3 regions of the Dysgonomonas sp. Marseille-Q5470 genome follow, and region 1 is predicted to be linked to each of the others. Evidence: riboswitches for the same ligand, from Rfam matches in the RefSeq annotation. Region 1 holds a riboswitch; each other region holds the start of a gene.

Region 1 (10,254 bases):
TGGTGCAGCGATGAGCCTGGGACGTGTAACTACTTTCCTCGATATCTATATTGAAAGAGATTTACAAGCAGGCTTAATAAGCGAGATAGACGCACAAGAGCTTATTGATCATTTTGTAATGAAGTTGCGCATAGTCCGTTATCTTCGCACAAATGAATATAATGAACTATTTTCGGGAGATCCGGTATGGGTAACCGAATCGATCGGAGGTATGACAAACAACGGAAAGTCGATGGTTACGAAAAATAGCTACCGTATGCTTCATACACTATACAACCTAGGGCCTGCACCTGAACCTAATCTAACAATATTATGGAGTGACCGTTTGCCCGAAAGCTGGAAGCATTATTGCGCCAAGGTTTCTATCGACACTTCATCACTTCAGTACGAGAATGACGACCTAATGCGTCCTCAACTAGGCGATGATTACGGTATCGCATGTTGTGTATCGCCAATGCGAATAGGACACCAGATGCAATTCTTCGGGGCAAGAGCGAACTTACCAAAGGCTCTACTATATACAATCAACGGAGGTAAAGATGAAATAACCAAAGCTCAAGTATTACCAAAACATTGGGTAGAAAAGGTATCAGGAGAGTATCTTGACTTTGAAGAAGTTTGGGAGAAATTTGACCGCACCTTGGATTGGGTTGCCGAAACTTACGTAAAGGCATTAAATATCATCCATTATATGCACGATAAATATTCATACGAGGCTTTAGAAATGGCTTTGCATGATGTTGATATCGTTCGGACACAAGCTTTCGGCGTTTCGGGGCTGTCCATTATCGCCGACTCTTTTGCTGCTATCAAGTATGGAAAAGTACGCATCGTAAGAAATGAAGAAGGTGACGCAGTCGACTATATTATAGAAAAAGATTACGTTCCGTTTGGAAACAACGACGACAAGACCGACAGGTTTGCTGTGGAAATAGTAGAAAAGTTCATGAGCAAAATCCGTAAACGTAAGATGTATAAAGATGCGATACCTACACAGTCGGTATTGACCATCACTTCAAACGTGGTGTACGGAAAGAAAACAGGAAACACCCCTGACGGACGACGTGGAGGAACACCTTTTGCTCCGGGAGCCAACCCTATGCATGGGCGTGATACCAGAGGAGCTGTAGCATCACTTTCATCTGTAGCGAAGCTTCCCTTTGCTCATGCAAATGATGGCATTTCATATACTTTCGCTATCACACCAAATACATTGGGTAAAAACAGAAAAGAAGAAGCTCAAAACCTCAGCGGACTTCTTGATGGCTACTTCTTACAAACAGGTCACCACCTCAACGTTAATGTATTTGACAGGAATCTGCTTATCGATGCGATGGAACATCCTGAAAAATATCCTCAGTTGACAATACGTGTATCAGGTTATGCTGTTAATTTCGTAAAACTTACAAAAGAGCAGCAATTGGATGTTATAAACAGAACGATTACTACATCATTCTGATACTCCGTTAATAAATAAAAAGTTGCTCCAAAACAAAAAAAACACTTTTGGGGCAACTTCACTTAGCTGGAAGAAAATAAATAATGAAAGGTTTAATTCATTCTTTCGAATCTTTTGGAACTAAAGACGGCCCGGGTATAAGATTTGTATTTTTTATGCAAGGCTGCCCTCTTCGTTGCCTCTATTGCCATAACCCGGACACATGGAATATGAACGATAAGAAGTACGAACTAGCTCCGGAAGAGGCTTTTGAAGAAGCAAAGAAGGTAAAAAACTTCATACGCAATGGGGGTATAACCATTTCGGGAGGAGAACCCCTGCTACAACCCCAGTTTATTATTGAGTTATTCAAGATGTGTAAAAATGAAGGTTTACATACAGCTATAGATACATCAGGATATATATTAAATGATAAGGTAAAAGAGGTTTTAGAGCACACAGATCTTGTACTACTGGATATTAAACACATCAACCCTGATAAATATAAAAACCTCACAGCAAAACCACTGGAACCAACACTTCGCTTCATGCAGTACCTCACAGAAATTGAAAAACCTGCATGGCTAAGATATGTGCTCGTTCCGGGCTTCACCGACGATGAAAAAGACCTAAATGACTGGGCAAAACAAGTTTCTGTATATAAAAATGTACAGCGAGTAGATATTCTACCTTTTCATCAAATGGGGTTGCATAAATGGGAGCAATTAGGTGAAGACTACAAGCTTAAAGACATTGCACCTCCCGAACAGTCGGAAATAGAGAAGGCTGAAAATATTTTCCGAAGTTATGGACTTAAGGTCTGATATATAGATTATTCATAAAACATTTTTCTTTACAAAAACAAAAAAAAGGTCATCAATAAGAATATAAAATTTTATTTTTAGAAAACTTTTCAACAATAATAAAATTACAACAAACTCATAAAAAGCCAATTAACAACAAACAGAGAAAACTTAAATCAGAAAACACTTAAATAAAATATCCAATCAAGTCTTTTATTAAGTAAAATCATATAACTTTGTTAACATATACGGTTCCGAATATAATCGGCTGAAAAGGGAATCAGGTGAAAGACCTGAACTATCCCCGTAGCTGTAAATTTCAGAAAGGTAGTTGGACTCTCACACCACTGTCAACGAATACTGATGGGAAGGTTACCAACTGCGAAATAAGTCAGAAGACCTGCCGTATATACATTCTAGCTTTCGGGAGAAAAGCAGCAGAATTATACAACATATTAACTCCAAATAAGTCTGTGTACTTCCCTGCTCCTGTCAGTTATATTTTAATTGATACAATAAAAGTATAAACGATAACGAATATGATTCAGACAGTTGTAAAAAGAGACGGACGTATCGTCGGTTTTAATGAGGAAAAAATCATGGCGGCAGTTCGCAAAGCCATGCTACACACCGAACAAGGAGAAGATTCCACTTTAATCAGACGCATTACAGACTATGTATCCTGTCAGGGAAATGAGCAGATGACAGTGGAGCAAATACAAGACATGGTAGAAATGGAGTTGATGAAAAGCCCCCGCAAAGAGGTGGCAAAAAAATACATCGCCTATCGTGACAAACGCAGCATTGCCCGCAAAGCAAAAACGCGAGACATGTTTTTGGAAATTATAGATACCAAATCAAACGATATCACGCGCGAAAATGCAAACATGAATGCCGATACTCCTGCCGGCATGATGATGAAGTTTGCTAGCGAAACCACCAAACCATTTGTGGATGATTATTTATTATTGCCGGAGGTAAAAGAAGCTGTTCGTCTCAACTATCTGCATATACACGACAAAGATTATTATCCGACTAAAAGTCTTACTTGCGTACAACATCCTTTAGATAAAATATTACAAAACGGTTTTTTTGCAGGGCATGGAGAATCTCGTCCCGCAAAACGCATTGAGACAGCCAGCATGCTGGGTTGCATCTCTCTGGAAACAGCACAAAATGAAATGCATGGCGGACAGGCTATTCCTGCTTTCGATTTTTATTTAGCTCCATTTGTACGTAAAAGCTTTATTGAAGAAATAAAAGTTCTCGAACAAGCTACAGGAATAGAATACAAACATTTGTACGAAACAGAAATAGAAGATTATATCCCTTGTTCCGTCAAAGATTTAGCAGGAGACAAACGAATTATACAGCATGCCATAAACAGAACAGTGAGCAGAGTTCATCAATCGATGGAGGCCTTTATTCACAATATGAACACAATCCATTCTCGTGGAGGAAATCAGGTCGTATTCAGTTCGGTCAATTACGGAACGGACACCTCCGCTGAAGGGCGCTGTATTATTCGCGAATTACTCCACAGTACATACGAAGGAGTAGGAAGTGGCGTAACGGCTATTTTCCCTATACAAATATGGAAAAAGAAGCGAGGCGTAAACTATTTGCCGGACGACAAAAACTATGATCTTTATATACTAGCAAGCAAGGTGAGTGCCCGCCGTTTCTTCCCTAACTTTTTGAATCTGGATGCGACATTCAATCAACATGAAGACTGGAAAGCAGACAATCCTCGCCGATTTGAATACGAAGTAGCTACAATGGGTTGTCGGACACGCGTATTCGAAAATCGCTTTGGGAAAAAGACATCTATCGGACGGGGGAATCTCTCTTTCTCCACTATCAATCTTGTACGCATTGCCTTAGAATGCAGAAATATAGAAAATGAAAAAGAAAGAATAGATTGCTTCTACAGCAAACTAAACCAGATACTCGACCTGACCGCATTACAATTGCATCGCAGGTTCGAATTTCAGAAAACTGCCGCTCCCAAACAATTTCCATTACTAATGTCTGTATTATGGGAAGGATGCGAGCAGGTAAAAGATGAGAACACGATAGAGAAGGTTATTAATCAGGGCACATTGGGCATTGGTTTTATAGGACTTGCCGAAGCTCTTGTTGCACTTGTAGGTAAGCATCATGGAGAAGATGAGCAAGCTCAAAAACTCGGATTGGAGATAGTAACTTATATGAAAGATCGGGTAAATGAATTCTCAGAAAAATATCAGCATAATTACAGTGTACTTGCAACTCCTGCCGAAGGTCTGGCCGGACGCTTTACCCGTCGTGATAAAAAAGACTTTGGGCTAATCAAGGGCATCACCGATCGTGAATATTACACCAATTCCAATCACGTACCCGTATATTACCAATGCAGTGCACATCAGAAAGCAAAGACAGAGGCTCCCTATCATGACCTAACTCGAGGAGGACATATCTTTTATGTAGAGATAGACGGTGATGCCACACACAACCCCGATGCTATATTGACAGTAGTAGATATGATGGATAAATACAATATGGGGTATGCATCAGTCAATCACAACCGCAACCGTTGTTTGAAATGCGGCTATGAAAATTCGGATACAAAGCTCACCCGATGCCCAAAATGCGGTAGCGACGAAATAGATCGCCTGCAACGCATAACAGGTTATCTGGTAGGGACAACAGGCCGATGGAACAGCGCAAAACTGGCAGAGTTAAACGACCGCATTATTCATGAATAAATTATCAATACTAAATATTATACATGACACCACCGTAGATGGTCCCGGATTCAGGACAGCCATCTACGCTGCGGGTTGTGCACACAGATGTTCGGGATGCCACAATCCCCAATCGTGGGATATAGAAAATGGCACACCACACACCATCGAGCAGCTATTAGAGATAATAAAAGAAGATGAATTTGCAAACGTTACTTTTTCGGGTGGGGATCCCCTGTTTCAAGTAGAAGGTTTCACACAGCTTGCACAACGAATAAAAGCAGAAACAGATAAAAACATCTGGTGCTATACCGGATTTTTGTATGAAAACATTCTAAAATCAGAGAGGCTTTCTCAAATTCTTCCTTTTATCGATTTCTTGGTAGACGGCAGATATATTGAAACACTGCGAAGCGAAGAGCTACGATTCAGAGGCAGCAGCAATCAAAGAATCATAAATGTGCAAACTTTGGATGAATACGGGGATTCACCTCAACTATAAGAGCTTTCAAAAAAAAGTGATAAAATAACACATTCTTGAATAAAATCCATACCAATTTTTAAAATAAATATGATAAATTTATGCGATAAAAAAAGATTTACTAAAACTTAGATTAAAGTTAACCACTAAACATATCTCAATCTCAATAAATGTGAGTCTATGATGAATAAAGAGGTTGTAAACAACTTGGTGTATAGAATCAAATCTGCACTTCCCGAAAATGTCAAAATAGCCCATTACCTGATGGATTTGTTATCGTTAGGCCGAGAAGCTGTATATCGCAGGCTAAGAGGAGAGATAACATTCAATCTGGATGAACTCATACTAATATCCAAAGACTTGGACATATCTTTAGATAGTATTGTAAATCCTGAAAAAATGGAAAAATATGGCATTTTGTTTGAAACAAAAATGCTGATAAAAGATACTTCTTTAAAACATCTTATGGAGAACCTCAAACAGACATTAAATGGACATGTCGAATTGTGTAAACTCGCAAACAGACACCCTGAAGCCAAAATGTCTATCGCAACAAACACGATGCCCTATCAGTTTTTTCTCAATTATAGAAATCTGGCGAGAATTCCATCTTACAAATGGTTGTATCAAACTCAACCAGTTGAAAATATGATGTCCTTTAGTGACTATAAGGTATCGGATGAAATAATCAGCCTTGCTCATGAATTTGTAAAAGAATATAATACCATTGACTCTGATTTTATATTTGATCCCAACACCTTTAATTCTATAGTTGAAGACATTGTTTTTCTTTACAAATTAAATTTAATAACTAACGAAGAGGTCAACTTATTGAAAGAAGAATTTTTGAACTTGATTGACGACCTCGAAATAAAAACTGCTTCGGGTAAATTTAGCCCAACCTCAAAAATATCGGTTTATATATCTAATATTAGCATAGATACAACTTACACATTTCTAGAATGGGATAATAATCAGGTTACACATTTCCGCATATATGGCCTTTGCAGTATAAACACTGAAGATCCGACTATATGTAAAGTACATAAAACTTGGATTAATTCATTAAAACGATACTCTACATTAATAACACGCAGTGCGGATTTAGTTCGAATCGAATATTTTAACAAGCAAAGAGAATTTATAATGCAAAAATTATAACTATTTCCTATACCGCATGTTCAATAGCAGGCACGGTTAAACTTTTTCCTTAATTTGTGCTGACATACCTTATTACACTTTATAGAAAAACACGAATAAAGACACAGAATAAACACTGTTGTCGAATCAGCCTATTGTCTAATACAGATTAATATTTCACTTTTACACTTCGTTTTTTCAATCTTATCATATAAACTGTTTCCACCCATAACTGTCTAAAAAATAGGACAAACGATATTCATTCGTTATATCGAATACAGAAAAGTTTAGACTTAAGGGCTCTACAAATATACTTATGCAAGGCCATGGGCTGAACAATAAACTCTCTAATATTAAGTCCATAAAAGAGCTTTTTCTTTTATAAAAAGTATATCTACGAAGTAGAAAATATAATATATGCAACAAAACAATAAAGCTATAAAAAGACTCGTTACATTAATAAAATTGGCAATTCCTGACAATGTCAAGATTTTATATTACTTAATGAATTTGCTCTCCTTGGGAAGAGAAGCTGTATATCGCAGATTGAGAGGAGAAGTAATGTTCAATATGGATGAACTCATTAAAATATCTAACGACCTAAACATTTCATTGGATGACATTATCAATCATCAGAAAAAAGACGCCAAGAATGCATCTTTTGAGACAAAGATGATTATAAGTGATAACCTTGAAAATACACTCAAAAAAGTTGCAGAATCATATATAGAACTTCATAAAGTAGCACGGCAGTCAACAAATGCAAAACTTATTATTGCCTCCAACATGATCCCTTTTCAGCTTTTTCTGGAATATAAAACTTTAGCGAAAGTCGCATCTTACAAATGGCTATACCAAACAAAAGCTATAGAACATAAACTGCCTTTTTCGGAGTATAAAATTTCGGATGAAATTGCAAAACTGGTTCATGAATTTATAAAAGAGAGTAAGACTATTGATACTGAATACATCTTCGACTGCAATACTTTTACTTCATACATTAAGGATATAGTTTTCTTCTCCAAGCTTAAATTGATAACAAAACCGGAAGTCATACTACTAAAAAAAGACCTCCTCGACTTAATAAACAATCTCGAAACAAAAGCTGCGAAAGGCAAGTTGGGTACATCATCAAAGATATCTGTTTATATCTCGAGCATCAATATAGAATCTTCTTGTTCTTTAATCAAGTCAGACAATAGTCAAATAGCTCATTTTAGAGTTTATGGGATAGGTGGTATTACCAGCTTCGACTCCCAACTACTGGAAGTTCATCAAATCTGGATTGAATCGATGAAACGATATTCTATTCTTATAACGGGAAGTGCCGATCTAATAAGAAAAGAATATTTTAATGAACAGAGAAAAGCAGTCGAAATAATGTTGGGAGAGGATACAACTTCTGACGATTAAAAATTTAACAACTACAAGTTTACCTGCAATTCAATGTATATTCAATTTTTTTTCACGTCAATACATCGAATATCCTCCCTAGCCTTATCAACAAGCTCTAAAATAGATACATTATTAACAGCGATGTCGATATAGCTTATTATTTACACAAAATAAATCTCTCAATTTTGTCAAAAATTCCCGAACAGACAAACAGCATGAAGGTAATATAAAGATATAAGATAAAAATATCGTAGCACATATATCTAGACATATCATCAAGACGAATTACTCTATCACCCTAATTATAAATAAGTTTTGCATTTGTAACTATCGTTACGTGAGGTATTATTTATGCTGTCCTGTTTTTTACAAAACAAAATATGATTGTAGCACAAATTAATAGAAATAAACTAAAAGAGAACTTATGAATCGAAACAAATCAGTAACAACATTTCTCGTTTTTATAATGTTGTTCTTGCCCTTATCTACACTACAAGCGCAAGTCTCAATCGGCTCGGGTGAAGAGCCTATATCCGGATCTATCTTACAACTAAAAGAGAAAGATGCGGTGACCGATGCCAGCTCTAATGCGCATAGGGGTTTAGCCTTACCACGAGTAACCTTATCAGAAAAAAAAGCTCTTTATCCCATGTTCTTGGCAGACCCGGATGATCCGGCTTCGGGACCGAATACTGCCTATAGCGGAGCAGCCAATAAGGAGGCTTTAGATAAGGCTCATACGGGCTTGATCGTTTACAACCTGACAGAGAATGATGATAAAGAATTATGCTTAGGTTTAAATCAGTGGGATGGAGAGCAATGGAATTGTTTCCAGAGCAAAATGGGAAATGCTAAGTTCGATGCGGTGAATTGTTCCGATATAGAGATTAATGGAGTCTACGTGGAAGGCACACCTACTACTTCAGCTAATTATCTAAGTATAAATCTGAATGTAACAAAAGTAGGAGCTTTCTCTATTACTATAACTACCGGGAATGGCTACAGTTTTTATCAGTCGGGGGTTGCATTGAGTATTGGGAAGATGACTGTGAATATCCCGTGTCAGGGCACTCCTGTGAATGCGCAAACGGATAAACTTTCCTTTAATGGCATAGGGCTTATTCCGGGCTGTGAACCTCAAATAGAAGTATCTTCTGCTATAGCAAATTACTCTCTAAACTGCTCCAGCATAGTGGTAAACGGAAGATACCTGAAAGGAACACCTTTAACAGCTTCAAATACGATAGCTTTAAACGTAACCGTGACCACTGCCGGTTCATATAACATCAATACTCCTTTGACGAATGGTATCCGTTTTTCTGCCAGTGGTGATTTAACTATCGGGACACACACTATCACTCTTATTGGTTCGGGGACACCTACCGTCAATTCTGATTTCCCGATAACGATTAATGCAAATACGCCACAGGGGAATAACACCTGTAATACAACAATACCTTTGACTTTGCCGGCTATGACTTATGCCGTTATTGGTTCGGGAAGTACTTATTCTTGGAACTCTACTGCCAGGAGCCAGGCATTGACCAATGGAGGTATAAGTTTTGGACCTAATGGAATTGTAAAAATAGTAAGTTTCACCGAATTATGGAGTACCTCAACTGTAAATACAGCTGCGAAGTATCTTAATGATGGTTATAGCAATGGTACTATGCCCGATGTTGTATTGTACTTTGCTTACGGTGCTGCCCCTACGACAGCTCTCACTACGGCGTTAAGGGATTACATTAATAAAGGTGGCTGTGTAATTTATGGGTCGGCTGATGGGACTAGTAGCGATGTGAATACGCTTATGAGCGGATTGTTTGGTATAAGCCCCGCTATTGCTCAATCCGGAGGGCAAACAGACGACGATGTATATGTGATATCAAACTTACCAAGTGATCCTGTTATTAATGGTCCTTTTGGAAATCTTTCGGACAGGCATTGGGGGGAAGATAATGGGACAACCGGCTCTGTGATAATGACCGAGCTACCTCCTAACTCTGTGCAAATTTGTACGGCGCGTTCTGCATCCAAAACGTTACAAGATCCACAATACTCGATCGTATGGTATAACGACAGCAAGAACTTTCTTTATTTCGGAGACAGTGTAGGTTCTTCCACAACTGATAACAGTACAGGCGCTTATCCGTCAAGATATAACAGCCAGGGATTACCATTGTCGAAAAATTATGGACCGGGCACAGCGTGGAATCAGTTTATATATAACTCTGCTTTGGAGCTCAATGCTGTGGCCTGGGCTTTGAAGAA
Region 2 (10,254 bases), on a different contig from region 1:
TATAAAAAATGACAAGCTGCTCCTAGCATATAGTAATAATAAAAGAGCATGGTATTTGCCCGGAGGAAAAATTGAGACTGATGAATTACCTCAACAATCTTTAGTGAGAGAAATATGGGAAGAACTAAATCTCAAAATAGATGTTAAGTTGCTAAAATACTATTGCCATATTACTGCGCCCGCATATGGTGAAGACGAAAATCTGATAATGGAGCAAGATTGTTATTTATACGAACTGCACGAAAATATATCGCCGAATAATGAGATTGGAGCTATCAAGTTTTTTGATAGTTATAGCTATGAACAGGAACCTGCACAAGTTATAGGTGTACTTCAGATATTTAAAAGACTAAAGGCTGATGGATTAGTAATCTAAAGAGAGGTCCCTGACAGAAAATATTGTTCTTATAAAGAGATAAATTTACTAAATACAATATATTCTAATCGACAGCCTCACACTTCTCTCTGACTACGGTATGTCCCCAGTTGTTTATCGCTTCGAGAGCAGGCACGAAGGTATGTCCAAATGGAGTGAGTTTGTATATAACTTTTATTGGAGGCTTTTCTCCATATACAGTTCTTGATATCAATCCCACTTCTTCCAGTTGTTTCAATTGGAGGCTCAATGTCATCTCGGTTATATCCGGCATTTCCTTTCGCAATTGGCTATAACGCTTTTCTCCATCTTTTAAGTAATATAATATCACTACTTTCCACTTTCCTCCAATCATATCCATTGCCAAACTGACTGTGCAATGATACATTTTTCCATTAAATTCAATATTCTTTGCCATATATCCAACCTATCCATTATGATAGTTATTGCAAGGTAAATTACTATAATTAGTTTTGCAACTAAAATTATTATAGTATGGCATTACTTATTTTAGCTCATCCCAATTTTAATAAATCGATAGCAAATAAAACTATTGTAGAACGATTGCAAAAAAGTAATTTGGATATAGAAATTCGAAACTTGCACGCTCTTTATCCTGACTTTAGTATTGATGTGCAAGCCGAACAGGACGCTTTGTTGAGGCACAATACAGTCGTGTTTCAGTATCCGTTTTACTGGTACAATATGCCTGCAATCTTAAAGCAGTGGTTTGACTATGTATTTGTTCATCAGTTTGCTTACGGTTCACAAGGTGACAAATTGAAAGGAAAGAATTTTGTACCGAGTTTTACCGTAGGTGCATTTGAAGACCAGTACAGAACACTTCAAAAGCATCATTTTCGGGTTTTAGAATTTTGTAAAAATCTCGAACAGACAGCATATTTTGCACAAATGAATTACATTGACCCTGTATATTTTCATGGAACATCCGGTGTGTCCGGTTATGGTGAGTATGAAATAAAAAACAGGGCTGAAAGACATGCGGAAAAACTAATATCTCTATTGTCTGAAATGCAGTAAAAAAGTTTAGCAACTCTATATGCAAAATTGTGAATAACTCTTGTCAGGCCTATTACTTAAATCATATCTCATAGTGTAATAGAAAGCAAGTCAAGTAAGAGATATAAAGCTTCAATTATTATAGAAAAAGTAATTAAAAATAATCAGAAAAATACGGTTGATTATCTGGTATTATTTGTTCTAGGACTTCAACGATATCATTATCTGCCTGAAGTCGTTCAATCCGATGCAGATATGAAGGACTACGATACGACATAAGCATAGTTGTCAATGTTTGAATATCGAGATATACAGGCTTACCTACAGCTTCACTTGTATGAGTAAGCCTGTCTTTATCATTTTTAACTAAGCCAAACGCTCCCCTATTCCATTCTGCAATCGAATCGGAAACTACAAAGTGGAAAGGAGTAAATACATCCAGGTTTTTAAACGGAAAATTATTAAGAAATTCAATCACATCAACTATTCTAGCCATATAATAAGGTTCGATTGTCTCTTGTATCTGTCCATCATCCAAAAAGAAGTGAAGAGGATCATTCTTGTATATATTTCCTTGTACCTCTTCTATCATTGAGTAATGAGCATAGACAAAATTCCATAGACCTATTCTTGCTTCTTGATTTAGATATATAATATCTTTGATATGAAATATATCTTCTTCTATCCAATATAAGATATATCCTTGCGGAATGTCATCTTTATCATAATAAACAGCCGCGGTTCTTTCCTCTTCATTTTCCCATCTCCAATATTCCTCCCACTCTTGTGTAGCTCGTATTAAAGCCCCGTGGTTGCTCCGTGCAAATTTATCATAGACTGAGATTACATCCGGATGGTTAACAGATAATCTTTCAGCAAAGCCTTTTACCGCAATGTTTTTGGGTATCTGGCTATCTTTTATTGTAAAAGTCAAATGATCGGACATTATCTCCCACCCTTTACGCCGATAATAAGGGATAGAATAGGGATACAGATAAGAGATCCATTGTCCTTTATTTTTCATTATTTGTAGACCTGATTTTATGAGATCATTCATCAAACCAAGGTTTGCATATTCAGGATATGTGCCTACTCCTGTTAACCCTCCCATTGAAAATTTTTTTCCATGAATATTTACTTGACAGGGATAAATGCATAATTGAGAGACTAGCTGATCATCATTAAACCATCCAATAACATCTGCATTCTTGAGAATGGGACGTTTAGACTTTACAATCTCGCCATCCTTATATCCACTTTGCAGGATATCGTTATTAGTTACCTGAAATACATAACGCAACAGTTCATTAAATTGGTCTATATATTCTAAGCCAAAAGGTTTTAAGATTAAACGCTCCCTTATTTTGTTTCTTTCCATAACTGGAATTATGTTATTTATACAAAGATCTTAAGTCTTCTTATTTAACAGGATACAGAAAAAAAATGTTTACATTATATCTACACTGTAAGAGGACAAAAATAAATAAATATTCCGATCTCTTTCCTTTAAACTTAGCCTAATTAGCCCATTCTGCATTTACTAATATCGGAAAATGATCTGATGGAAATTTACCGATATTATAAGTATCAGTTAACATTCCCCATCTTTTTGTCTTAAAGTGCTTACTGAAATAGATATGATCTAATATTTCGTTGTTGCTTATAATAGCTCTATCTAAATTGTCTAATTCTTCAAGAGGCTTTCCCCAAGCATTATATGAAGAGTTATTGGCATACGGTTGTTCAACATCATAATAGGTATCTCTTAAGACTCCCGAGTTATTAAGAAGCTGAGCCCAAGAACTATCCATTCCTCCATTTAGGTCTCCCATAAATATCACGGGATTATCCCCTACTATTTCTTTGATTTTTGTTAATATCAATTTACTACTTTCGTTGCGTGCATAATCTTTTTCATAATCATAATGAGCACTCAAAACGAAGAAGCTCTTACCTGATTTGATATCCTGTAATTCAACCCATGTACAAATACGATTACAACAAGGAGCATCCCAACTTTTAGAAGGTACATCAGGGGTTGCAGACAACCAGAAGTCTCCATTACTCAGTAATCTGTATTTGTCTGTTTTGTAAAATATTGCGGAATGCTCCCCTTGTCCGTTACCATCTCTTCCCTCCCCGTAATAATCATAACCGGGTAGAGCAACTTTCATATCCTTTAATTGATTCGGTAAAGCTTCCTGAGTTCCAAAGAAATCAAAATCGTGATACTGTACTAACTTTGCAATATACGGAAAGCGATCTTTCCACATATTACCCACATCGGATGAATTGTCATTTCTAACATTATACGTTCCGACATTAAATTTTTGTGCATTTAGAGTAAGGGCAGTCATGAATAATACTGCACTAATAAAAATTTGTTTCATTATTAAATTAATTTGAGAATTAAAGGTAATAAGTAAATATAATTTCTTGATGATATATTCTCAGATTATAACTTTCTATAACGGTTTATGCAATAGAACTGATAAAAAAACTTATATATCGATACATATGATAAACTATGTTATTATGAGTTGTAACCAATCATCAGAGTTGGTGCACTTGATACAAACTACACTTTTATCACTTAAATAAATGTAACAAATTCTCCATCTCAGCCCAATATATATGAGTATATCCTGCAATTACATTTTTGTAGCGTAATAGCTTTGTATCTACGGGAACCTCCTTTGCATTATACTGCTGTGTTATACTTTCCATGTTATTTTCAATATGTGAATAATGAAATTCGTGTCCTCTAATAGTTATACTATTATATTCAAATTGACGGTATCCTAATTTAAGCTTCATGTTTTCCATTGAAGCCTTTTGCTTGAAAATATCTACCATTGGATATTCTATACCATCTTTATCTGCGATAGATGAAGACAGATACATCATTCCACCACATTCTGCAAGAATATTACCTCCATTTTCCGCATAATCCTTAATAGCCTTATGTAGCAGTTTATTTTCGCTTAGCTGTTTTGCATATAATTCAGGATATCCTCCCGGGAAATAAACAAAATCTGACTTTGGCAAATATTTGTCTGTTAAAGGACTAAAGAAGGTCACCTCTCCTATTTTTCTTAAATATTCTATATTTTCATGATACATAAAATTGAAAACTTCGTCGGCTGCAACTGCTATTTTCAGACTCCGAGAAGCATGTTCGTTAATTCGCTGCGGTTCTGAATTTCCTAACTCAACTTGCGTATATGATAACAATTTATCAATATCAATATGTTTTTCTACAATTGATGCGGCAATATTAGCAAAGTCATCTAAAAGAAAATCTTGATCGATACTTAATCCTAAATGACGTGAAGGCACACTGAGATTTTCATTTTTAGGCAGATAACCTAGTGGAACTATACCAACATCGTGGCAAGCATCCGAGAGAAATTTATAATGGCTTTCGGATCCTACATAGTTAAAAATTACTCCTATAACATTTATCTTTTCATAAAACTTTTTGAATCCATACAATAATGGAGCTGCTGAATATGCCATAGATTTGGCATTTATAACCATAACAACAGGGATATCCAATAATCCTGCAATTTCGGCACTACTTCCTTTCATTTTGTTATATCCGTCAAATAGCCCCATCACTCCTTCAGTAATGCAAGCATCACTTCCTGATGCGTATTTTGAGTACAGATATCTGACGTGATTCTCTGATGATAAGAATAAATCCAGATTGACAGATTTATTGCCAGAAGCCATATCGTGATATTTCGTATCTATATAATCAGGTCCGCACTTAAATGGTTGTACCTTAAGACCTCTATTCTTTAATGCTCTTAATAAGCCTAAAGTAACTGTTGTTTTTCCTGAACCTGAGCTTGGCGCAGCTATGAGAAAACTGGAAATCACTTTCATGAGTAATCTGGTTTTATTTTCAGCAAAAGTATAAAAAGCCATCAATGAAATGAATTTTACCAAGAAAATATATTTTTTAAGAATTCTTTTTAATCCTATTTTTTTTCAATTACCTTTGAAGCCGCTTAGGTGATGTATTCAGACATTCGTCTGTTGCATAAAAGGGAATTCGGTCAGAATCCGAAACAGTGCCCGCTACTGTGAATTCCATAAAATTTTGAGTATCACCACTGCCACTGTCACAATGATGGGAAGGCCTCTCAAAATGGAACAAGTCAGGAAACCTGCCTAGCATAAATTAATAGATATTCCCGGGGTCAGGAATATAATTAACTAACATTATACTTCTTTTTTAATGAAACTAAGAATTATGCTAACAGCATTGCTATGCTGTATTGCAAGTATTTCGTTCGCTCAGTTGAGCTTGCGCGGAAGAGTCGTTGATGAAAATGAAAAGCCGATCGCTGGTGCCAGCGTATGGATTGAGTACACAACCATTGGAACATCCACAGATTTGAAGGGAGAGTTTAGTCTTGAAAAAATCCCGGAAGGTAATAATCTTCTAAGAATTAGTGCACTGGATTATAATGGAGCTCGTGAGACAATAAACAGATCTAATGACAACATCCTTATTCGGATGAAACATTCACCTCTTAAACTGAATGAAGTAGTAGTAACAGGTACCGGCACAATCAACAAACTTAAAAACTCACCCGTTGCAATAGATGTTATTTCTCAGAGGGAACTCCAAAACACGAATATTCCTACATTCGAAAACGCTATGATTGCTCTGAATCCTTCCATGTCATTTACTCCTAATGCAATGGGATCGTACATGCAACTAAATGGATTAAGCAATAGATATATACTAGTGTTAGTTGATGGTAAAAAACTTGGTGGCGATGTCGGAGGTAACGTAGACTTGAATCGCATTGATATGGGAAATATCAAGCGGATAGAAGTTCTGAAAGGAGCTGCTTCTTCTTTGTATGGTTCGGATGCAATAGCGGGAGTTATTAATATTATAACCAATAAACCAAAAGACTTAGTAAATTTTTCTACAGAGACACGCTTCTCAGAGTATGGACAATTTACTCAAAATGCTAATCTATATCTGAATGTTGGGGGCTTCTCTTCGTCTACTTCTTTTCAGCGGAATCAGGCTGACGGATGGCAACTAAATAAAAAGGAAATAATAAACGATAAAGAAGTAGATACGGATAAACAAGCTATGTTACGCTTCTATTCCGATGTTTTTAGCCAACGTTTTGGTTATAAGGCGACAAAAGAATTGAGCATGTATGTAGAGGGAAGTCTTTTCGACAAAAAATTTAAACGCCCCGTAAGTGCTTATGGGTTCGATATGAAATACGTCGACTATTCATTTGGTGCCGGTGCAAAGTATTTACTGAAAAATAATGGCTTGATTGCATTAGACTGGAATACTGACCGTTTCGAATACTTTAAAGCTTACCTGAAAGAAACCAAAGACAAAAACGGTGTCACATTTATGCCCGGAGATGAAGAATTTGTGAGAAGGCAGAAGTACAATAATATAAATCTGAAAGGTACATTCAACGCCGGAAAGTTCAATAAAGTAACTGTAGGTTCAGAGTACAAGATAGACAACCTATATGCTCCGGCAGATAGCATCGGAGGTTCCAGAAATGTTTATACATTGGCTTTTTATGCTCAGGATGAAATAAATCTTTTCGGAAAGCTGAATATTGTTCCCGGGGTCAGATATATATACAATGAAACCTTCAAAAATAGGGTCACACCTAAAGTCAGCGCAATGTATACTCTTCATGATTTCAATTTCAGAGTATCATATGCTACAGGTTTCAAAACACCTGAATTGAAGCAGCTATTCATGAAAACTGAAGTTACGAGCAAAGGTAAAACTACTTTAAGTGTAGGGAATAAAGATTTGAAGCCTGAAAGTTCAATCTATTACTCTGTCAATGCTGAATATATAAAAGATTTCCTTTCATTGGCTGTTACTGGCTATATTAACAATCTGAAAAACAAAATCGATACTTATGAAATCGAATTAACACCCGAAGAAATAGCTGAAGGATATAATAAGAAATCATCGTATCATAATATCGGAAGATCTCGTATTCAAGGTGTAGACTTTACTTTTAATTCATACCTTGGTTATAACCTTACCTTAGGAGGAGGGTATAGTTATGTGAATGCCAAAGACCTAGATACAGGTAAGCGTCTTCAACGTATAAGTCGTCATACAGGAAATGTTAACCTGAATTGGTTTAAAGATTTCGGGTTATTCAAGTCAAATTTTAATTTAAACGGACGCTTGCAAAGCCGTAGATATTATGACGATGGTGATGATGCACGTGCTTATCAATTATGGAACTTTGCTACACGTCATACATTCAAGAGTATAAATGGTCTTGTGTTTGAACCGGGTTTAGGTATTGAAAATATCTTTGACTTTGTAGATGATAAACCTTTCAACCGCAATTATGCGACTTTATCACCCGGACGTACATTTTATGCCAGCCTGAAAATTAAGTTTAGTAAGTAAGACTGTTTATGAAATCTTCAAACTTATTATACCTCTTTGTTTTCTGCTCAACTCTTTATTCCTGTTCTTCGATCGGGAATAAGGAGAATGAAAATATTGAAAAATATCAGCTAAGACATGCTCGTGGATTCAATGTAGAAAAATATGAAGATTACAAATTGGTAACCGTACGTGACCCTTGGGATACAGTGCGTACTCTCTATCGATATATATTAATTGATCGTGATAAAGAAATTCCGAAGAACCTGCCTGAAGGAACTATCGTAAAAGTACCATTGCAAACTGTGATCGCTTTTTCTACGATTCAATGTAGTATGTTGCAAGAAATAGATGAGCAGCATCGTATAACAGGGGTCTGTCAGGCCAAATATATAGACCTGCCTTATATTCAAGAACGATTGAAAGTCCGAAAGATTATAGATTTGGGCAGTATGCACAAACCCGATGTTGAACAATTAATCAATCTGATGCCATCTGCACTTATTGTATCAGCGATGGAAACCGGCATGGGCTATTTGGATAAGTTAAGAATTCCTATCATTGCTACTACTGACTATATGGAAGATACTGCTCTCGGTCGTGCCGAATGGATACGCTACCATGCATTGTTTTACGGAAAAGAAGCGCTAGCCGACTCGCTTTTCCAAGAAACAGAACGCAGATACAATGAAATAAAAGATAGGGTAAAGGATGCATCTAATAAACCAACAGTATTCAACGACCTGAAATTTAGTAAAACATGGCGGATTGCTGGAGGAAAAAGTTATCTGGCAAATCTGATACGTGATGCCGGAGGCGAATATGTTTGGAATGATGATAATTCAACCGGATCGACACGCTTGTCTGCCGAAATGGTACTCGACAAAGCAGGATTGGCTGAGATCTGGCTGTTGAAGTACAATCGAGAAGAAGATTTCACATATAACAGGCTGAAACAAGAAGATAAAATATATGCCCAGTTTGGTGCTTTTAATAAAAAACAGATATGGGGATGTAATACCGGCAAAGTCCATTATTTTGAGGATTTGCCGATCCATCCCGATTCTATATTGAAAGACATGGCAAAAATATTTCATCCGAATTTATTCACAGATAATAAATTAAGCTATTTCAAATCATTAGATGAAGAGATATTATGAAAAGGATTTTACTATATATTATGATACTATTTACCACTGTTGCAACATTTGCACATAGTGGAGGTAGTTACGAGCATTCTGATATTTTTAAAAGTATGCAGGCAGACGATAAAGCTGCTATTCTGATAGTTCACTTTGGTACTACTCATGACGATACTCGCGAACTGACAATAGAAGCATTAAATAATCAGGTGAAACAAGTTTTCCCTTCTATTGAAGTAAGAGAAGCATATTCTTCACGTATTGTTATCAAAAGGCTTTCGGAACGTGGTATCTATAAAGTGAATCCATTAGAAGCTTTAAAACTACTTCATGCTGATGGATACACACATATATTAATACAATCTTCCACTGTTATCGATGGAGTGGAAATGGAATCTTTGTACAAGAATGTAGAAGAAGTGAGCAGACTGTTTAAGGATGTACGTATAGGTATGCCATTGCTTTATTCTCCACAAGACTACGAAGATGTTATAAAGGTTTTAACCGCAGAAAATAAAAAAGATGTGGCATATATATGGGTCGGACATGGAACTTATGATGCTACAACAGCCCAATATGCGATGCTCGATTATATGCTTAAAGCGAAGGGATATACAAACTGCTTTGTAGGAACTGTAGAAGGCTATCCCGAATTTGATGATGTTTTAGCACAATTAAAGGCTTCGGGCTTGAAAGAGGTTGTTCTTATGCCATTTATGTTTGTAGCGGGAGAACATGCAAAGAATGATATTGCCGGAGATTGGGTCGAAAATCTTAAAAAAGAAGGTTTATCTGTAACCGAAAACCTTCAGGGGCTAGGAGAAAACCCTAAAATCAGGGAAATATATTTATCTCATCTACAATTTATAACTACTCATCGTAAAGTCGATATAATGGAGAAAAAATCCATATATGAAAAAACGGGAGAAAAGATAACACTTGAATACTAATGGTTTATCTATAGAACACTTAAAAAGCTAATATTTTTTACTAATATTTATGAAACGTATACTTTATATAATAATTATCATAATAGTTTCCGTGAATACTTTTGCACAGAACAAAAGTATGACCGATACTGTATATTCTATCCAGGAAGTTGAGATATTCGGAGCATCCAAAAAGAAAGTAGAGATAGGAAAACTGAATGTTCCTTTACAATATCTACCAATGTCAGTAAGTACAGTTTCTTACAAAGATCTCGAAATAAGAGGAATCTCAAATATTGAAGATGCTGTGAAATTTTTACCCGGTGTAAGAATGAACACCAGCTATGGAGCCTTTCAGACGCTCTA
Region 3 (10,254 bases), on a different contig from region 1:
GCAAACGGTAATTACGTGGGAATTTAATGGTAAGACTTTCAAGACAAGAGGTCTTGATGCCGACCAGACAGAAGCAGCGGTAAAGGCTACCGAAAAGATGCTGAATATGATCGAAGATCTGTAAGTGACTTTTCTGCAAATGAAAGAAGAGCCGTTGAATGGGTTGATATAGCAAAAGGTATCGGGATAATGTGTATTGCTATGGGGCATATTGTTTCAATACCAGATGCTTGTTACAAGATAATATATCTGTTTCATATGCCTCTTTTCTTTATTGCTTTTATCGTATCTTTAATAGATTTGAAATTACGCAGGTACTTTTTTAGGAAAATATAAGAATAAACAGATTCAAAAATAATTACAATTTTAAAATATAGATTGATGAAATTAAACATTGCAGTGCTCCCTGGAGACGGAATAGGGCCTGAAATTATAGAACAGGCATTGAGAGTGACAGAAGTAGTTTGTGAAAAATTTGGTCACGAACTTTCTTATGAATATGGTATTGTTGGAGCTTCGGCAATCGATCAGGTCGGTAATCCATATCCTGATGGAACGCACGAATTGTGTATGGCTTCTGATGCTGTGCTGTTTGGTGCAATCGGAGATCCTAAATATGACAACAACCCTTCAGCAAAAGTACGTCCCGAACAAGGACTTTTGGCTATGCGAAAAAAGTTGGGATTGTATGCTAACCTTCGTCCTGTAAGTACGTTTCCTACACTAGTACATAAATCGCCCCTTCGTTCCGATTTGGTAGACGGTGCTGATTTTATGTGTGTGCGTGAATTAACGGGAGGTATGTATTTTGGTCGCCCACAAGGACGTAGCGAAGACGGAGATACTGCTTATGATACTTGCGTATACACTCGTGAAGAAGTAGAGCGTATACTTCATCTTTCATATAAATATGCTCAGATGCGTCGCAAAAAAGTGACGGTGGTGGATAAAGCGAATGTATTGGCTACTTCTCGTCTATGGAGGCAGGTTGCTCAGGAAATTGAAAAACAATATCCTGATGTGGAAACCGAATATATGTTTGTAGACAATGCTGCTATGCAGATTATTCAATGGCCTAAGCGTTTTGATGTACTTGTTACAGAAAACTTGTTTGGAGATATACTTACCGATGAGGCTTCTGTGATTACCGGATCGTTAGGTATGTTGCCATCGGCATCTATTGGTATTCACACATCTGTGTTTGAACCGATACATGGTTCGTATCCTCAGGCAGCAGGCAAAAATATCGCAAATCCATTAGCCACTATTCTTTCGGCAGCAATGATGTTCGAATATGCATTCGAACTGAAAGAAGAAGGTAAACTGATTCGTGATGCTGTTAATGCATCTATGGATGCAGGAGTAGTAACTGAGGATATTGCATCGAAAGAAGGAAAAGCTTATTCTACATCGCAAGTAGGCGACTGGATTGTAAATTATTTGAAGGGATAAATTTTTTTCTATGATATTGTGAAGAGGCTGTTCGTTGCGTACAGCCTCTTTTCGTCTTTATCTCAATAGTGATATGCCTGATAGGTTACTTTCAATGGGCTCTTTCCATTTAATATTTGCATATTGTAGTCTTCTACAAAATATTACTTTCATAAACATTAGGAAAAAAGATGTAAAATATTTATCTTTGCACCGCTTTTATAAGCCCGTACGTGTGATGGGAATAAGGAAGCAATCCTTAATTTGAGTAACACAATTTAAAATTAAAAGATGAAAACGTTTGAATTAAAAGGAGAAGCCAGAACAGATCTTGGCAAAAAAGCGACAAAAGCATTTCGCAAAGAAGACAAAATCCCTGCTGTAATTTATGGTGGAGATCAAACTGAAGCAATTGCTTTTACTGTTACAAACAGCGATGTTCGCAAACTTGTTTATACTCCTGAGATTTTCCTTGTAAACCTAACAATAGGAAAAGACAGCTATAAAGCTATATTGAAAGATGTACAGGTACACCCGGTAACAGATGCTATCTTGCACCTTGACTTCCTTCATGTATTTGAAGGCAAACCAATTGTAATGGACGTTCCTGTTATTTTGGACGGACTTGCAGAAGGTGTAAAAGCAGGGGGTAAACTTTCGCTTGACTTGCGTAAGATTAAAGTAAAAGCTCTTTACGATAAGATCCCTGAGAAAGTACACGTTGACGTAACAAGCCTTGCTCTTGGAAAATCTATCCAGGTAGGTGAACTACACTTCGAAGGACTTGAACTGTTAAATGCTAAAAATGCCGTTGTTTGTCGCGTTCAATTGACTCGTGCTGCAAGAGGTCTTGCTGCTAAAAACGGCTAATAATAGGATATATTGAATGAAATACTTGATTGCCGGCCTCGGTAATATTGGTAGAGAATACGAATATACCCGCCACAATATAGGATTCAGAGTATTGGACGCTTTAGCTAAAGCGTCCAATATTGTTTTTGCTGACAGGCGTTATGGCTTTGTGTCTGAACTAAAGGTCAAAGGACGTACTCTTATTCTGCTAAAGCCATCTACTTTTATGAATCTTAGCGGAAATGCTGTTCGTTATTGGCTAAACCAAGAAAAGATACCGATTGAGAATCTTTTGGTAGTTGTAGATGATCTTGCTTTGCCTTTTGGTTCTTTACGCCTCAAAGGAAAAGGCAGTAGTGCCGGACATAACGGACTGGGTAATATACAATCTGTACTAGGAACACAAGATTATGCCCGCTTACGGTTTGGTATAGGTAACGAATTTTCTCGGGGTGGTCAAGTTGGCTATGTGCTCGATAATTTCAGTGACGAAGAGGAAAAAGAGCTTCCTGTGAAACTGGAGACCTGTGGCGAAATAATCAAAAGCTTTTGTCTGGCAGGTATCAACAATACCATGAACCAATACAATAATAAATAAAACCAAAGAAGTTAGAAACGAATATCTTTTGTATCTAATATATAACTTTGATAAATGATGTGAAGCCGGTCTTGTTTGCGGACATATTGGCAAAATTCTGATTTTATTATGAAAGAACCTAAAAACGAAGTACGTATAGACAAATGGCTGTGGGCTGTTCGTCTTTTCAAAACTCGTTCTATAGCAATAGAAGCATGTAAAAAAGGACGTATCTCGATCAAAGGAGTTACTATAAAACCCTCTCGATCAATTAAGGTAGGTGATGTGATAGAAGTGCGACGTCCTCCGGTTACTTATTCCTTTGAAGTCCTCAACCTTTCCGAAAACAGAATGGGAGCGAAGCTTGTGCCCGAATTTATGAAAGATGTGACTTCACCATCTCAACTTGAAATATTGGAAATGTCTAAGGTGAGTGGCTTTGTCGATAGAGCTAGAGGAACGGGGCGGCCAACAAAAAAAGACCGTCGGGAGTTAGATCAGTTTACAGAGGATTACTCCTTCTTTGATGATTGGGATTTGGAAGATTAAAAGCAGAAATTATTGTTCGAAACTTATTCCTTGCAGAACACACTCTTATGAAATAGTAATTCATTATACCATCAAAAACTTTCTTATTTATATTTGTTCTTATTTATAATTCTATATCTTTGTTACCATAATTGGTGTTATATATTCGAAGTCTTGGATATATAATGAAAAGGGAATCAGGTGTAAATCCTGAACAGTCGCGCTGCTGTAAGCTTCGCTAAACGTTTATACAAATCCTCAAAGCCACTGTTTTTCATAAACGGGAAGGTCGTATAAAACGGAAGTAAGTCAGAAGACCTGCCAAAAAAATAAATTTCATCTTTCGCGAAAAAAGATAGAAAGCTCAAGAGATTTTTCTCTGATTATAGAAAATTGATTTTGGTTGAAGTATTTATACTATGATCTCTTGCAATGTCATATTTCGGTATCTGCAAATGAGGTTGTATATTTTAAATAAACCTTCTCCTGATCTTATTATATATTCAATAACAATAAAAACTTACAACAATGAAAAAGATATGTCAAAGATGTTCGGCCGCTTTCAGCTGTAGAGAAGATCGCGTAGAATTGTGTAGCTGCCGTAGAGTTTCTTTAGTTTCAGGGGTGCGCGATTATATAAAAGATAACTATAGTGACTGCCTTTGTCCTAAGTGTTTAAGCGAAACAAATACTTACTTTTTTGCCTTTGATGTTAATCCTAAATTCATAAAAGACAAAAAATAAAGTATTTATAAGCAACACCAATACAAGGTAATAGCAAAAACTTATTTTTAATTTACAATTTATTATAAATTTAGTCTTTAATTCGTTTAATTGTATAGGTAAGTTTCCTTAAATTTGATGTTGGAAAACAACGCAGTTTGAATGTTTTCAAATCAAGTATTGAAGTTTGCAATCTCCTGTCACAAATGGAGATAGGAGATTGCAAATCGATATCGAACCGGATAGAAATAATAACTATAATAAATAAAATTAAACATGTTACAAGAGTTTACTTTAGGCGAAGGAAAGGCGATTATCAATTTCACTCTTAAGTTTTGCGACACGAGGCAAAAAATATTAAATAGTTACGGTTTTCATCGGGTTATTGAAGCTTTTATACAAAGATTGAAAAAGAATGATGTCATTATTTACGATTATTATATCAAAGAATTCAAGACTGACGAAGAATTTCAAAAAACACTAATAGAAGCATTCAAGCTACTTACAGTATGTAATCCCGATGAGGTGCAAAATGTACATAACAAGTATGCTATCTTCTTCAACGATAAAGATTTATTTATAGAGCTTATAGAGCTTCTCTATGGCTTCTGGCGCAGAATGGAACGTTATACTATAGTGCATAACAATTCCATCAGCAGCGGGTTGCAAAGTGTACGTTTTTTGCATGCCAACGAGTTGTTCAATGAATTGGTACTTTCTATCTACCGCCGCATTCAAGAAACCGTAATGGGGTATCAGCATCTTGTGTATCGCCAGCTTACCGCAGGTGCAAATGCAGGGTTAACTCTTAGTGACATTACTTGGAACTGCCCAATAGAATACAATGGGTTGACTTCTATTCCATTCATTACTTCTGTTATGTTTAAACCTCCGTTTATTTCGTATACAAAAAGAAATACACGCGACGGCATTTTTCAAGAACATACAACAAATCCGGTAGAAAATATTATTCTGAATGAAGATGACTGGTTCTTATTTCCTGCTAAAGTAGGGAATATGCTGACCTTTGTTTATTTCCACAAGGACTATATGGTTCACGGATTTGCCTTGTCCAATCTTTTTGAACTAGCTAAAGCCGGTGAATATATCGGTAAAAAACCCGATATAATATACGTGTTCGGATATCCTGATGGAATAGAAGAGAAACGTACTTTCTACTATAAGGATAAGAAAAATGATATTCTTATCGGTTACGCTAATCATTGCGACGATATCGACTATTTTGGCTATATGAAAAAAATGCTTCTTACACTTCATAACGTGAAGCAAATGGAGCAAGGGCGATTGCCGCTACACGGAGCTATGGTAAACATATTACTCAAGAATGGTACAGAAGCCAATATCGTTATTATAGGAGATAGTGGTGCCGGAAAATCTGAAAGTTTGGAAGCTTTCCGTACGCTTAATGAGAAATATATACGTCATATGCGTATCGTATTTGATGATATGGGTTACCTCAAAAAAGAAGAAGATGGTACGATTAAGGGGTATGGAACCGAAATCGGAGCATTTGTCCGTATCGATGACCTTGATCCTATGTATGCCTTCCAACAGTTAGAGAGAGGTATCTATTCTAATCCTGACAAAATAAATGCTCGCATTACAATTCCTGCTGCAACTTACGATGTTATCTCTAAAGGATATAAAGTAGATTATATCTTGTATGCGAATAACTATACTGAATCTGCTCAGAAGATTGAGTTTTTTGATAATCTCGACGAAGCGATTAAAATATTCGAAGCCGGAGCCCGCAAAGCAAAAGGTACTACGACCGAAAATGGTTTGGTAACATCTTATTTTGCCAATCCTTTTGGCCCTGTACAAGAAAAGGAGCTTGCAGGCAAGCTGATCAAAGAATTCTTTAATGATATGAATAACAATGGTGTAAAAATAGGAGAGATATACACCTCACTTGCTATTGACGGACATACGAAGGATGGACCTCAATTGGCAGCAGAAGAGTTGTTTACAATGATAAATAATGATTAAGTGGAGTGGAGATGAGTTAAGTATTAGCTCGTCTCTTTCTTCGATAAAATTTGCCTGACTACTCAACGCTTACTTAAACTTTTGATAATGTATGGCGTTAAATATTATAACGGAGAAAAATACAACTAATAATTAGAATAAACCTATGAACAATATGCAACAATCCTTGATGCACGACAATATCAAGATGCTTGGCCACTTGCTCGGAAAAACGATCAATGAGGCGAAAGGACAAGATATGGTCGACCTCATAGAAACAATCCGCAGGCTATCTAAAGCATCACACTCGGGTGATATTGAAGCACATAAATCGTTGGTTAAGACATTGCAAAATCTTAGGGATGAGGAGTTCTTGCCTGTAGCACGTTCTTTCAACCAGTTTCTTAACCTTACAAATACGGCAGAACAATATAATAGTATCTCTCCCCACGCACAAGGGGCTGAGAACCCGGTTAATTTTTCTGCAGTATATGAAAAGCTTAAAGCCGCTAACTATAGCGATAGCGATATAATCAAAGCAATAGAAGATATATCTATCGATTTGGTTTTAACAGCTCACCCTACAGAAATAAATAGACGCTCGTTGATCAATAATCTGAATCAAGTAGATCAATGCCTCAAGCTACTGGATCATGATGATTTGATCGAACATCAGAAAGTACAAATATTGCGCAGGCTCAAACAACTGATCGCTCAATATTGGTATACTGATGAAATTCGTCAGAATCGTCCGACCCCCAACGAAGAAGCAAAATGGGGATACGATGTAGTAGAGAATAGCCTTTGGGCTGCTGTACCAGCTTACATTCGTGAACTAGACGAGCAAATAAGAAATACACTCGCATATCGTATTCCGATCGATGCCCGTCCTATACATTTCTCATCATGGATGGGGGGTGACCGTGACGGGAATCCGAATGTGACAGCCAAAGTTACACATGATGTACTACTTGATAGCCGCCGCCGTGCTGCAACTCTTTTCTTATCAGATATAGAAATACTGGTGAAGGAACTGTCAATGGCAACCTGTACGCTCGAATTCAGAAATTACATAGGAAACTATGAAGTACAAGAGCCGTATCGTGAGCTAATGAAAAAGCTGCGTACACAGCTTCGTAATACTATAGCTTATCTTGATGCCCGTATAGCAGGTAAAAATCCTGAACTAACAGAGGATATTCTCTACTATAATGAGCAATTATGGGAACCTTTGCATGAATCTTATAAGTCGTTAGTGGCTTGCAAGATGGATATTATAGCCGATGATAAGCTATTGGATACTATGCGCAGGGTTAAATGTTTTGGGCTTACTCTTGTACAAATAGATGTTCGTCAGGAAAGTACAATTCATACCGAAACTATTTCAGAAATTACCCGTTATTTAGGATTGGGAGATTATGAAACGTGGTCGGAAGATGAGAAGCAAGCTTTTCTCATCAGAGAGCTAAATTCAAAACGTCCTTTGCTTCCAAAAAATTGGGAGCCAAGTCCTCAAACGAAAGAAGTGCTGCAAACATGCAAAGTTATAGCAGAAACTCCTGAAGGGGTAATACCTACCTACATTATATCGATGACACGTACTCCGTCCGATATATTGGCGGTTTATTTGTTGTTGAAAGAAGCTGAGTGTCCTTATATATTACCCGTAACACCATTGTTTGAAACACTGAATGACCTCAATAATGCCAATGGTATTATGCAGCAATTGTTTAATATTAGTTGGTACAGAGGCGTTATCAAGAGCAAACAAATGATAATGATCGGTTACTCTGACTCAGCCAAAGACGCAGGCTCTATTGCTGCCGGATGGGCACAATACAGTGCACAAGAAGCATTGATCAAGAGCTGTCAAGAAGCGGGAGTATGCTTGACCTTATTCCATGGACGTGGAGGTACTGTCGGACGTGGTGGCGGACCTGCCAAAGTCGCTCTTTTCTCTCAGCCTCCGGGCTCATTAAAGGGTGGTTTGCGTGTAACAGAACAGGGCGAAATGATCCGCTTCAAATTAGGTATACCCGATCTGGCTATAAAAACGCTGGCTTTATATACTGATGCAATCTTAGAAGCTAACTTACTTCCGCCACCTGCACCAAAACAGGAGTGGAGAGATCTTATGAACAAGATGTCGGATATTTCTTGTACTATATATCAAGATACTGTACACAGGAATCCTGACTTTATACCGTATTTTTATCAGGCAACCCCTGAGGCCGAGCTTGCTCGTTTGCCATTAGGTTCGCGACCTGCAAAACGTCGTCCCAATGGTGGCGTTGAAAGTTTGCGTGCCATTCCTTGGATATTTGGATGGACACAAAACAGGTTAATGCTTCCGGCATGGCTTGGAGCGGGAGAGGCCCTTCAGCAAGTTATAGATGAAGGGAATGTCGAGATATTAAAAACCATGTACAAAGATTGGCCTTTCTTCGGAACCAGAATTAATATGTTGGAAATGGTATTTGCCAAAGCAGACCCTCGTATATCGGCATATTATGACGAACGGTTAGTGGAAGACAGGTTGCAAGATTTAGGGAAAAGGCTTAGAGCACAGTTAGAGGGCGCAATAAAATCTACATTGAGAATATCTCAGGATGAATACTTGATGGAGAGCCTACCCGATATAGCAGAGAATATTGCAATGCGAAATATATATACCAATCCGTTGAATCTGTTGCAGGTAGAATTGCTTCATCGTTCGAGACAAGATAGTGAGCATTCTCCCGAACTGGAACTGGCACTGATGATCACAATATCGGGTATTGCCGCCGGAATGCGAAACACAGGATGATAACATTGTGATAAAATATATAGATTGTAAAAGCTCATAAAAATCAAAATATTTTTATTCGTAGAAAATGCTTAATCCATGTTTAAAAATTTGATCTTTATGGGTTTTTACTTTAATTTCGTATAGATAAATAATTATATCATGCAATATAAAATAGTGGCTCCAAAGGCCATAAATTCAACAATAGCACTGCCTGCATCTAAAAGCATAAGCAACAGAGCTCTTATTCTGAACGGTCTTAGCTTAAATGCCTCAACCCTGGAAAATCTTTCCGACTGTGATGATACGCAAGTTATGATAGAAGCCTTCCGTTCAGGCAGCAGCCTGATTGATGTAAAGGCTGCCGGCACATCGATGCGTTTTCTTACTGCACTGTTAGCTATAACACCCGGAGAATGGATAATAACAGGTACAGAGCGTATGCAGGAACGCCCTATTAATATTCTTGTAGAAGCCCTGACCTCATTGGGAGCCCGCATATCATATATTGCCAATATTGGATATCCTCCCCTAAAGATAAAGGGTACGGCACTGGATGGTGGTGACATATATTTGTCGGGAGATGTCAGTTCTCAGTTTATATCGGCACTTCTGATGATTGCCCCTACAATGAGTAAAGGGTTGACAATCCATTTAGAAGGAGATATTATATCCATCCCGTATATAAAAATGACATTGGGAATGATGTCTCAGTTTGGCGTAAAAGCACACTGGGAAGATAAAATAATCCGTATCCATCCACAAGAATACAGGCCCACTCATTATGTAGTAGAGTCTGATTGGTCTGCTGCTTCATATTGGTACGAGATGGCTGCGTTAACAGATAGTGCTCATATAGAACTGAAAGGATTGTTCAAAGAAAGTATGCAAGGAGACTCTAAAGTATCCGAGTTGTTTTTGGACTTAGGTGTTAATACCGAATTCACTGAAAACGGTGTTATATTAACTAAGTCGGACAGAATAACAAAGAAGATGTTCCATAATTTTGTGAATGAGCCCGATTTGGCACAAACCTTTGTTGTAACTTGTTGTATGATGAATATTCCTTTTATGTTTACAGGATTACAAAGCCTAAAGATAAAAGAAACAGACCGCATAGAAGCATTAAAAGCTGAAATGAAAAAGCTGGGATATCTTATTTATGACAGTCAAAACAGTATTCTCGAATGGAATGGTGAGAGATGCGAGCCAGAAACAGAAGCTGTTATCCGTACATACGAAGATCATCGCATGGCGATGGCTTTTGCTCCGGCTGCAATAAAGATCGATCATATCAATATGGCACACCCGAATGTAGTTACTAAGTCATATCCAAATTATTGGAATGACCTGAAAACTGTAGGATTTA

Evidence for each region. Region 1 has a riboswitch for cobalamin ahead of QOX35_RS00360 (anaerobic ribonucleoside triphosphate reductase). Riboswitches for the same ligand answer to the same signal wherever they lie in the genome.
Region 2: it holds a riboswitch for cobalamin, as region 1 does, so the genes downstream of both, QOX35_RS12845 (TonB-dependent receptor) here and QOX35_RS00360 (anaerobic ribonucleoside triphosphate reductase) in region 1, are expected to answer to the same signal.
Region 3: it holds a riboswitch for cobalamin, as region 1 does, so the genes downstream of both, QOX35_RS05580 (cysteine-rich CWC family protein) here and QOX35_RS00360 (anaerobic ribonucleoside triphosphate reductase) in region 1, are expected to answer to the same signal.

The regions. Positions count from the first base shown of each region.
Region 1 is NZ_CATNVE010000001.1:75,326-85,579, forward strand. Features, by position in the region: gene pflB (formate C-acetyltransferase) at 1-1,459, shown strand, start outside; gene pflA (pyruvate formate-lyase-activating protein) at 1,543-2,262, shown strand; cobalamin riboswitch at 2,474-2,663, shown strand; gene QOX35_RS00360 (anaerobic ribonucleoside triphosphate reductase) at 2,781-4,988, shown strand; gene nrdG (anaerobic ribonucleoside-triphosphate reductase activating protein) at 4,981-5,469, shown strand; gene QOX35_RS00370 (hypothetical protein) at 5,629-6,609, shown strand; gene QOX35_RS00375 (hypothetical protein) at 7,006-8,001, shown strand; gene QOX35_RS00380 (hypothetical protein) at 8,408-10,254, shown strand, end outside.
Region 2 is NZ_CATNVE010000008.1:51,381-61,634, forward strand. Features, by position in the region: gene QOX35_RS12815 (NUDIX hydrolase) at 1-376, shown strand, start outside; gene QOX35_RS12820 (winged helix-turn-helix transcriptional regulator) at 441-794, opposite strand; gene QOX35_RS12825 (NAD(P)H-dependent oxidoreductase) at 872-1,417, shown strand; gene QOX35_RS12830 (GNAT family N-acetyltransferase) at 1,551-2,774, opposite strand; gene QOX35_RS12835 (endonuclease/exonuclease/phosphatase family protein) at 2,914-3,786, opposite strand; gene QOX35_RS12840 (cobyrinic acid a,c-diamide synthase CobB) at 3,986-5,329, opposite strand; cobalamin riboswitch at 5,398-5,593, shown strand; gene QOX35_RS12845 (TonB-dependent receptor) at 5,643-7,838, shown strand; gene QOX35_RS12850 (ABC transporter substrate-binding protein) at 7,847-8,977, shown strand; gene QOX35_RS12855 (sirohydrochlorin cobaltochelatase) at 8,974-9,909, shown strand; partial or broken gene QOX35_RS16485 (TonB-dependent receptor plug domain-containing protein) at 10,130-10,254, shown strand, end outside.
Region 3 is NZ_CATNVE010000002.1:539,418-549,671, forward strand. Features, by position in the region: gene QOX35_RS05555 (hydroxymethylglutaryl-CoA lyase-like TIM-barrel protein) at 1-124, shown strand, start outside; gene leuB (3-isopropylmalate dehydrogenase) at 382-1,452, shown strand; gene QOX35_RS05565 (50S ribosomal protein L25/general stress protein Ctc) at 1,723-2,301, shown strand; gene pth (aminoacyl-tRNA hydrolase) at 2,318-2,881, shown strand; gene QOX35_RS05575 (RNA-binding S4 domain-containing protein) at 2,990-3,409, shown strand; cobalamin riboswitch at 3,525-3,728, shown strand; gene QOX35_RS05580 (cysteine-rich CWC family protein) at 3,917-4,132, shown strand; gene QOX35_RS05585 (phosphoenolpyruvate carboxykinase (ATP)) at 4,388-6,121, shown strand; gene ppc (phosphoenolpyruvate carboxylase) at 6,276-8,906, shown strand; gene QOX35_RS05595 (3-phosphoshikimate 1-carboxyvinyltransferase) at 9,048-10,254, shown strand, end outside.